Regions from separate parts of the Ligilactobacillus salivarius genome, predicted to be linked through region 1. Evidence: predicted binding sites of a transcription regulator. Region 1 holds the regulator's gene; the other holds the start of a gene.
What was found. Region 1 encodes HrcA, which represses chaperone genes, less so after heat shock. Its sites were predicted from a motif close to TTAGCACTCNNNNNNNNNGAGTGCTAA; they were not measured.
Positions count from the first base shown of each region.

Region 2: the regulator HrcA is predicted to act here: its motif matches at 2,069-2,095, upstream of clpP (ATP-dependent Clp endopeptidase proteolytic subunit ClpP).

Region 1 is NZ_CP117983.1:659,710-663,840, reverse strand. It holds gene dnaK (molecular chaperone DnaK) at 1-476, opposite strand, end outside; gene grpE (nucleotide exchange factor GrpE) at 519-1,091, opposite strand; gene hrcA (heat-inducible transcriptional repressor HrcA) at 1,112-2,164, opposite strand; gene ribF (riboflavin biosynthesis protein RibF) at 2,285-3,241, opposite strand; gene truB (tRNA pseudouridine(55) synthase TruB) at 3,254-4,131, opposite strand, start outside.
Region 2 is NZ_CP117983.1:1,206,740-1,210,870, reverse strand. It holds gene PTA89_RS06000 (gluconeogenesis factor YvcK family protein) at 1-413, shown strand, start outside; gene whiA (DNA-binding protein WhiA) at 436-1,383, shown strand; gene clpP (ATP-dependent Clp endopeptidase proteolytic subunit ClpP) at 1,434-2,027, opposite strand; gene PTA89_RS05985 (sugar-binding transcriptional regulator) at 2,629-3,657, shown strand; gene gap (type I glyceraldehyde-3-phosphate dehydrogenase) at 3,720-4,131, shown strand, end outside.

The DNA.
Region 1 (4,131 bases):
AATTTATCAAGACCATAAGCTAAAGCTGCAGCTGTAGGTTCATTAACAATTCTTTCAACTTTCAAACCAGCAATCTTACCTGCGTCTTTAGTTGCTTGACGTTGTGAATCGTTAAAGTATGCAGGAACTGTAATAACAGCTTGTGACACTTCTTCACCTAAGTAGCTTTCAGCATAATCTTTAATGTATTGTAAAATCATTGCTGAAATTTCTTGTGGAGTATATTCTTTATCTTCAATCTTTACCTTATAGTTTGCATCTCCCATATGACGCTTTATAGAAGATACTGTATTTGGATTTGTAATAGCTTGACGCTTAGCTACTTCACCAACTTGTGTTTCACCATTTTTGAATGATACAACTGATGGAGTTGTTCTATTACCTTCTGGATTTGTTATAATTTTAGGATCTTTACCTTCTAGTACAGCAACAGCTGAGTTTGTTGTACCTAAATCAATACCAATGATTTTTGACATAAATGTATTACCTCTTTTATAAATATATTAATTAAATACTACTTATTGAGCTACAACAACCATTGCTGGTCGTAATACTCTATCTTTTAGCATGTATCCGTCTTGGAAAACTTGTACTATAGTTTCTGGTTCTTGTCCTTCTTCAACAGGAACTGTCTTTACAGCTTGGTGTAAAGTAGGGTCAAACACCTTTCCTAAAGAATCTATTTTAGTAACATTATTGTTTTTCAAGGCTTTTTCCATATCACGAGCAACCATTTCTATACCCTTTTTCAGTTGCTGTGATGCATCATTATCTACTTCAATTTCTAAAGCACGGTTTAAATTATCAATAACTGGTAAAATATCACGAGCTAAATCTTGACCCTCATACTTCAACAACATTTCTTGTTCTTTCTTAAAACGTTGTGTCATGTTAGCCATTTCAGCCTCAGCTCGTAAATATTTATCCTCAATATCATCGTACTTCTTTTGAAGTTCATCTAATGCTTTTGAAGAATCATCTGTCTCCTCTACTGATTTTTCGTTCTCAACAGATGAAGCTTTATCATCTTCTTTAATTTCTTTTTCACTGTCATCATTTTGCTCAGAAACTTTTACTTCTTCTTCAGACACATCGCCACCCCTTTCAATTATCACTCATCAAAATTTCGGTAATAATCAATTAATTTTTTAGTTAGCTCTTTTTGGAAAACTTCAACCAATCCTATCATCTTAGAATAAGGCATGTTAGTAGGTCCTAAAATAGCAATCATGCCACGACCATGACTCCCAACATTGTAAGTCGCCGATACGAGACTGTAATCTAACAATAACCTATCAGACATCTCATCACCTATTTTAACCGAAATTCCATGATGATCATGTGGATTAGTCGTATTATCTACTAACCCACCAATCTTATCTGATTCATCATCAATTAATGAATACAGGGATTTGATCTGTTCTAAATTATTACCGTTAGCAAAATTTAACAAATTTCGCCTTCCACCAATATAAAACTGCTCTTTGATAGCTTTATCTAAGATTCCACCAAATACATCGATAAATCCATCAGATTTTTCAATATATTTAGTAAGTAACGGCTGCAATTCTTGTAGTTTAGAAGTGACTTCACTAAGGGAAGAACCTACCAATTTATCATTAATTAGCCTAATAACAGCTTCTAGAGACTCTCCATCTATGTTATTAGGTAAATTATAAATTTGGCTTTCAACTGATCCATCACTGGCAACGAGAATAACCATTACTTGGCCATTTCCTAATGGTACCATCCTGAATCCTTCGAGTTTTAAATCACTAGCTTCTGGTCTCAAAGTTATCGCCGTATAATTAGTTAAATCAGACAATATCTTTGCAGACATTTCTATTATTTCATCAGCTCTACGATATTCATTTCCAAATAGAGATTGAATACTTCTTACAGATTTAGAATCTATTTTAACGGGTTTAACTAAATTATCAACATAATAACGATATCCCTTAAGGGAAGGAATTCGACCAGAACTAGAGTGCTCTTTAGTTATAAAACCTTGTTTTTCAAGAACTGCCATTTCATTTCGAATAGTAGCTGAACTAACACGTATAGGTAATTGTTCTTGCAAAGTTTTAGAACCAATAGGCTGTCCTAAATCAGTATAATCTCGGATTATTGTTTCCAAAATCAACAACTGTCTTTCAGTTAGCAAACCAACCACCTCTTTTAGCACTTAACACATTAGAGTGCTAAGTCAATTATTAATATAACCTAGTTAATGGGATTAGTCAAGAGTTTTAGCCAAAAAATTAGCAGAGTAACCCTATAAGTGCTAATTTTTTTTCAAGTCTTCAAAAAAGACCTCAGTATCTCTTTTATCTTTATTTAATTGATCTATTAGTTCCTCAACACTATCAAATTTCACCATTTCTCTTAAAAATTTATACCATTTAACAATAACTTTTTCTCCATAAACACTTTTATCAAAATTAAATAGGTTTATCTCAACTGTTTTTTCTAAATCATCACCAAATGTTTCATTATGCCCTATAGATGCCATTCCTTCATACCATAAATTATCTTTATCTATTTTCACTTTAACAGCATATACACCCTCCCCTAAAATACGTTCATTCTTAGGGATAGAAACATTTAAAGTTGGGAATCCTATTTTTCTTCCTCTCTTAAAACCATGTTCAACAGTTCCATGATTTTCATATTGATATCCTAATAGCAAATTAGCGGCTTCCACATTCCCACTATCTAAATCTTTTCTTATCTGAGTAGAACTAATTTTTTGATCATTACGTTGTAAGTGGTCTACAGTTATTATTTCAAACCTTCCTTTTGCAAAATCCGAAATAGTATCCATATTAGCAATATCATGTTTTCCATAAGTGTAGTCTTGACCTGCAACAACACATATTGCATGTAACCCTACTACATATTTATCTATAAAATCTTGTGGTGAAAGATAAGCTAAATTTTCATCAAACTTAACAACATAAGCTATATCTACACCTAAATTTTTAAAATGTTCTAGTTTTTCATCCAACATTGTTAGATATTTAAACTTTTCACCATCAATATTTTGAAAGATGATTTTTGGATGTCTGTCAAAAGTCATTACTGCAACTTTTACACCTAAACTTTTTCCTTTTTCTATAGCTCTTTTTATTACTTCTTGATGTCCACGATGAACTCCATCAAAAAAACCTAAAGCCAATACAATTGGAGAATCAACAATTGCATTTTTATCATAAGGTTCCTTCAATTTTACGATTTCCATCTATATCCCTTCCTAACTTAAATCTATCATTCTCTCAGATTGATATCTATTTTTTTCTTCATTATATTGATAAATACATCTAATTCTATCGTCATAGAAAAGATTCACTCTATCATAATTTTCTTTAAAAGTATTTACAGGTAAAAAACCTCCATTTTTCACTATCTTCCATTGTTCTAATTTCAAATTATATCTTGGTAAATCTTTGACCGCATAGTCAATAGGATATAATGATTCAGATAATTTATTTTCATGTGCTAATTTTTCTAATTGTGATAATGACTTTGCCATCCCTATTTGAAAGCCACCACTTTTAAGCCTTGTCAAATCACTCATAACAGCTGGTACACCTAATTTTTTCCCAACATCTACTGCTAAAGTTCTAACATATGTACCTTTACCACAACCGACTTCAAAATATATAGTTTGCTGTCCTTTTTCTTTATCAAATTTTGCAGGAAAAATTTGTTTAAAATATTCTATATGAACTCTTCTTTCTGGAATATCTACTTTTTCACCAGCTCTAGCATACTCATATAATTTTTTACCGTTAACTTTTATAGCAGAATATATAGGCGGAACCTGTATTATATCACCAATAAAACTAGACAAAATTTCATTTATTTTCTCATCTGAAAAAGGTTTAGAAAGTTTTGTTTCTGAAATTACTTCACCTTCTAAATCTTCAGTAGTAGTAGCAAATCCCAATGTTATTTCGCCTTTATATACTTTACCTGAATCCATTAAATAATTAACCACTTTTGTAGCTTTTCCCACACAAATCGGTAAAACACCATCGACTTCAGGATCTAAAGTTCCACTATGTCCTATTTTTCTAGTCTTAAAAATTTTTCTACATTTTATGACAGCATCATTACTAGTCATTCCAC
Region 2 (4,131 bases), 550 kb from region 1:
GTATCTTGCCTAATTTAATGATTGAAAATGTGGGTCGTGCAGTTTGTGAAACTAAGGCTGAGGTTATATATATTTGTAACATCATGACTCAAAAGGGTGAAACTGAACATTTTTCAGATGCAGATCATGTTAAAGTTTTGAATAGTCATTTGGGTAAAAACTTTATTGACACAGTGTTGGTAAATACTGAAAATGTGCCTAGCGATTATTTAGACAGACAAAAATACGACGAATACTTATATCAAGTAAAACATGATTTTTCAGGTTTACGTGAACAAGGAACAAGAGTTATTTCAGATAACTTCTTATTAATGCGTGATAGAGGAATTTTCCATAATGGAGATCAGGTTGTAGATGAACTGATGAGACTTACTGGAAGACCCAAGTCATGGAACGACGATGAATTTAATTAGAGTATAGAATAGAGGTGGAGGAATGTCATACGCTAGTGATGTAAAAAAAGAACTTACAATGCTTGAGGTTCATTTTGGTAATGCTAAGGCTGAATTGATGGCACTAATAAGGATGAATGGCTCATTGAGTATTGTTAATAAGCAATTTGTTTTAAGTGTTCAAACAGAAAATCCAGCTATTGCTAGGCGTATCTACCGATTATTAAAGCAGTTTTACGATATAGAGAGTGAATTGATCGTTCGTCGAAAGATGAAATTGAAGAAGAATAATTTTTATATTGTACGTTTAAAAACTGGAACAAATGAAATTTTAAAGGATTTAGATATATTAGATAATTTTCAGATTAAAGAAACTGTTCCTTTAGAATTTTTGGATGACGATGCCAAGGTAAGATCATATTTACGTGGGGCATTTTTAGCAACTGGTTCTGTTAATAATCCTGAAACAAGTAGATATCATTTAGAAATTTACTCACTATATGAAGATCATAATGATACAATATGTGAAATGATGAATAGATATGGATTAAATGCAAGGAAAACAGAGAGAAGAAGTGGTTATATTACTTATCTAAAAGAAGCTGAGAAAATAGCAGACTTTTTATCTTTGATAGGTGCAACTAATGCCATGCTGAAATTTGAAGATATTAGAATTGTTAGGGATATGAGAAATTCAGTTAATCGTATTGTGAATTGTGAAACTGCTAATCTTAATAAAATCGCAGATGCTTCTAAAAAGCAAATTGATAATATTAAGTTGATTGATGCTAAGGTGGGAATTGATAAATTACCACAGAAATTACAAGAAGTAGCAATAGCGAGATTGGGGCATCCAGAAGAAAGCTTAAAGAATTTGGGTGAACTTATACCTGGAGGACCAATTTCTAAATCTGGTATAAATCATAGGTTGAGAAAATTAAATGAAATTGCCGAAAAAATACGCGCTGGTGAAAGTATTGCGGTACTATAAAAAAAGTTCCTAGATTTCATGGTCTAGGAACTTTTTTTATAATGTATTAATTATTTAATTTTCTTCTTATTCTTCATAATACCATCAATCAAACCATAATCTACAGCTTGTTGAGCAGTCATGAAATTGTCACGTTCAGTATCTTTATTGATAGTTTCAATATCTTGACCAGAACCGTCAGCTAAGATTTGATTAATTAACTTGCGAGTCTTAAGAATGTGTTCAGCAGCAATTTGAATTTCAGTTGATTGTCCTTGAGCACCACCTAATGGTTGATGAATCATAATTTCAGAATTAGGTAGAGCAAAACGTTTACCTTTGGTACCAGCTGTTGCAAGGACAGAAGCCATAGATGCAGCCATACCCATAACGATAGTTTGAACATCAGCATTAACGAAATTCATTGTATCGTAGATTGCTAAACCAGCAGAAACAGAACCACCAGGAGAATTAATGTACATATAAATATCTTTTTCAGAATCTTGAGCATCTAAAAATAGAAGTTGGGCGATGATAGCATTAGCCATGTCATCATTGACTTCACCAGATACCATAATAATTCTATCTTTTAATAAACGTGAATAAATATCATAAGCGCGTTCACCTTGTGAAGATTGTTCAATAACTGTAGGCACTAAATTCATAAGAGAAACCTCCTAAATAAAATTTATATTCTTGAATAATTTTAGCATTCAAGCTCTTATATTGCTAGTTTAGTACAAAGGTCAATGATGGTCAAATTTAAAGCCTTAATTAAATGAAAATAATTTTATTGCTTTTAAAGTTTATATGAAGTAAAATCAATAACGTTATTTAATTTGTGCTGTTAGTGTAATGGATATCACACAAGATTCCGGTTCTTGTAATCTCGGTTCGACTCCGAGACGGCATATAATTAATTTTTAAGCTGGTTCAGGGTTGAGCTGGCTTTTTATTTTATTATAAATAATGTTCGGATTTTATCATTACAAAATGAAATTTAGAAATAAAAATTCTGAATATTTTGATATTATTTATAGAAAAGTTAATTTAATTAAGATTTAAAGAATTTATAAAGAAACGCTCAAATTAGAGAGTTTAAAGGCTTGCAAAATTTAAAGAATATTGATATACTACAAATGTAGTTGAGGTATAAGAACAGTTTAATGGTTAATTAATTGTTGTTGTACTTTTTCTTTTTAACTTAACTGGGTCGCTCGATGACACTGTTGGACGTCAAGAGTCCCGCAAGAAAGAGGACATAAAATGCGCGAGGAAGTAGAGTTGATTGAGTCAATCGTTCCAGATTTAATTGATGTTCTGAGGAAAAGATTCATTATCTTAAGAAATATTGATTGGTCTGAACCAGTTGGCAGAAGAGTATTAGCACAAACCTTGGGCATGAGTGAACGAGTTTTGCGGACTGAAACAGATTATTTGAGGAAGCAAGAATTAATTGCTTCAACAAAGTCTGGTATGATTTTGACTGCTAAAGGTAAAAGAACAATACAAGGCCTTTCCAAGTTGATGGACTCTTTATTAGGGTTACAACAAATGGAGAAAGAATTATCTCGATACCTAGGTATAAGAAACTGTTTAATTGTTTCGGGAGATAGTGATAGACAGCCTTTGATTATTGAGGACATGGGCAAGTTAGTAAATGATATCCTAGGTAAGGAATTGCCTAAGGGTAAAAATGTCATTGCTGCAATGGGTGGTACTACGATGGCCAAAGTTGCTACCTGTTTGACTTCCGAAATTGCAGTAGATAGAGATTTGACTTTCGTGCCTGCCCGTGGTGGTATAGGCGAAAGGTTAGATATTCAGGCGAATAATGTATGTGGCTTGATGGCTGAAAAAACTGGTGGTAATCACAGGACATTATATGTGCCTGAACAGGTTAGCGAAGATACTTATCGTCCGCTTCTTAATGAACCCGTAGTACAAGAAGTTGTGAATTTAATTAGACAGAGTAATGCTGCTGTTCATAGTATAGGTGAAGCAATTAGTATGGCAGAGAGACGTTCGATGCCTAAAAATGTGGTAGCAATGCTAAAAGAGCGTAAGGCTGTGTCTGAGACTTTTGGTTATTTCTTTGACGATAAGGGGAAAGTTGTTTACAAGATTCCTAGAATTGGATTGCAACTTGAAGATCTCGCGAATATGGATTGTATAATCGCTGTTGCTGGTGGTAGTTCTAAGGCACGAGCAATAGCAGCATACATGAAGAACGCTCCTGAGAAAACATACTTGATTACTGACGAAGGAGCTGCTAAGATGATTTTAAAAGGGTAGTAATTCTATTACCTTTTAAAATAAAATAAAATTTTCATTTCCTAAAGGAGGAAATTTTAGTTATGACAACTAAAGTAGGTATTAATGGTTTTGGCCGTATCGGTCGTTTAGCATTCCGTCGTATTGCTGAAACATCTAAGGACTTGGAAGTTGTTGCTATCAACGACTTAACATCTCCAGCAATGTTAGCACACTTATTGAAATATGATACAGCTCATGGTCAATTTGACGGTGAAGTTTCTGCTACAGACAACGCACTTATCGTAAATGGTAAGGAAATTCCTGTTTATGCTGAAGCTGATGCTAAGAACATTCCTTGGGTTAAGAACGATGGCGTAGACTTAGTTCTTGAATCAACAGGTTTCTACACATCTAAAGAAAAGGCATCTGCTCACCTTGAAGCTGGTGCAAAACGTGTATTAGTTTCTGCTCCTGCAGGTGACATGACAACAATCGTTTACGGTGTAAACGACG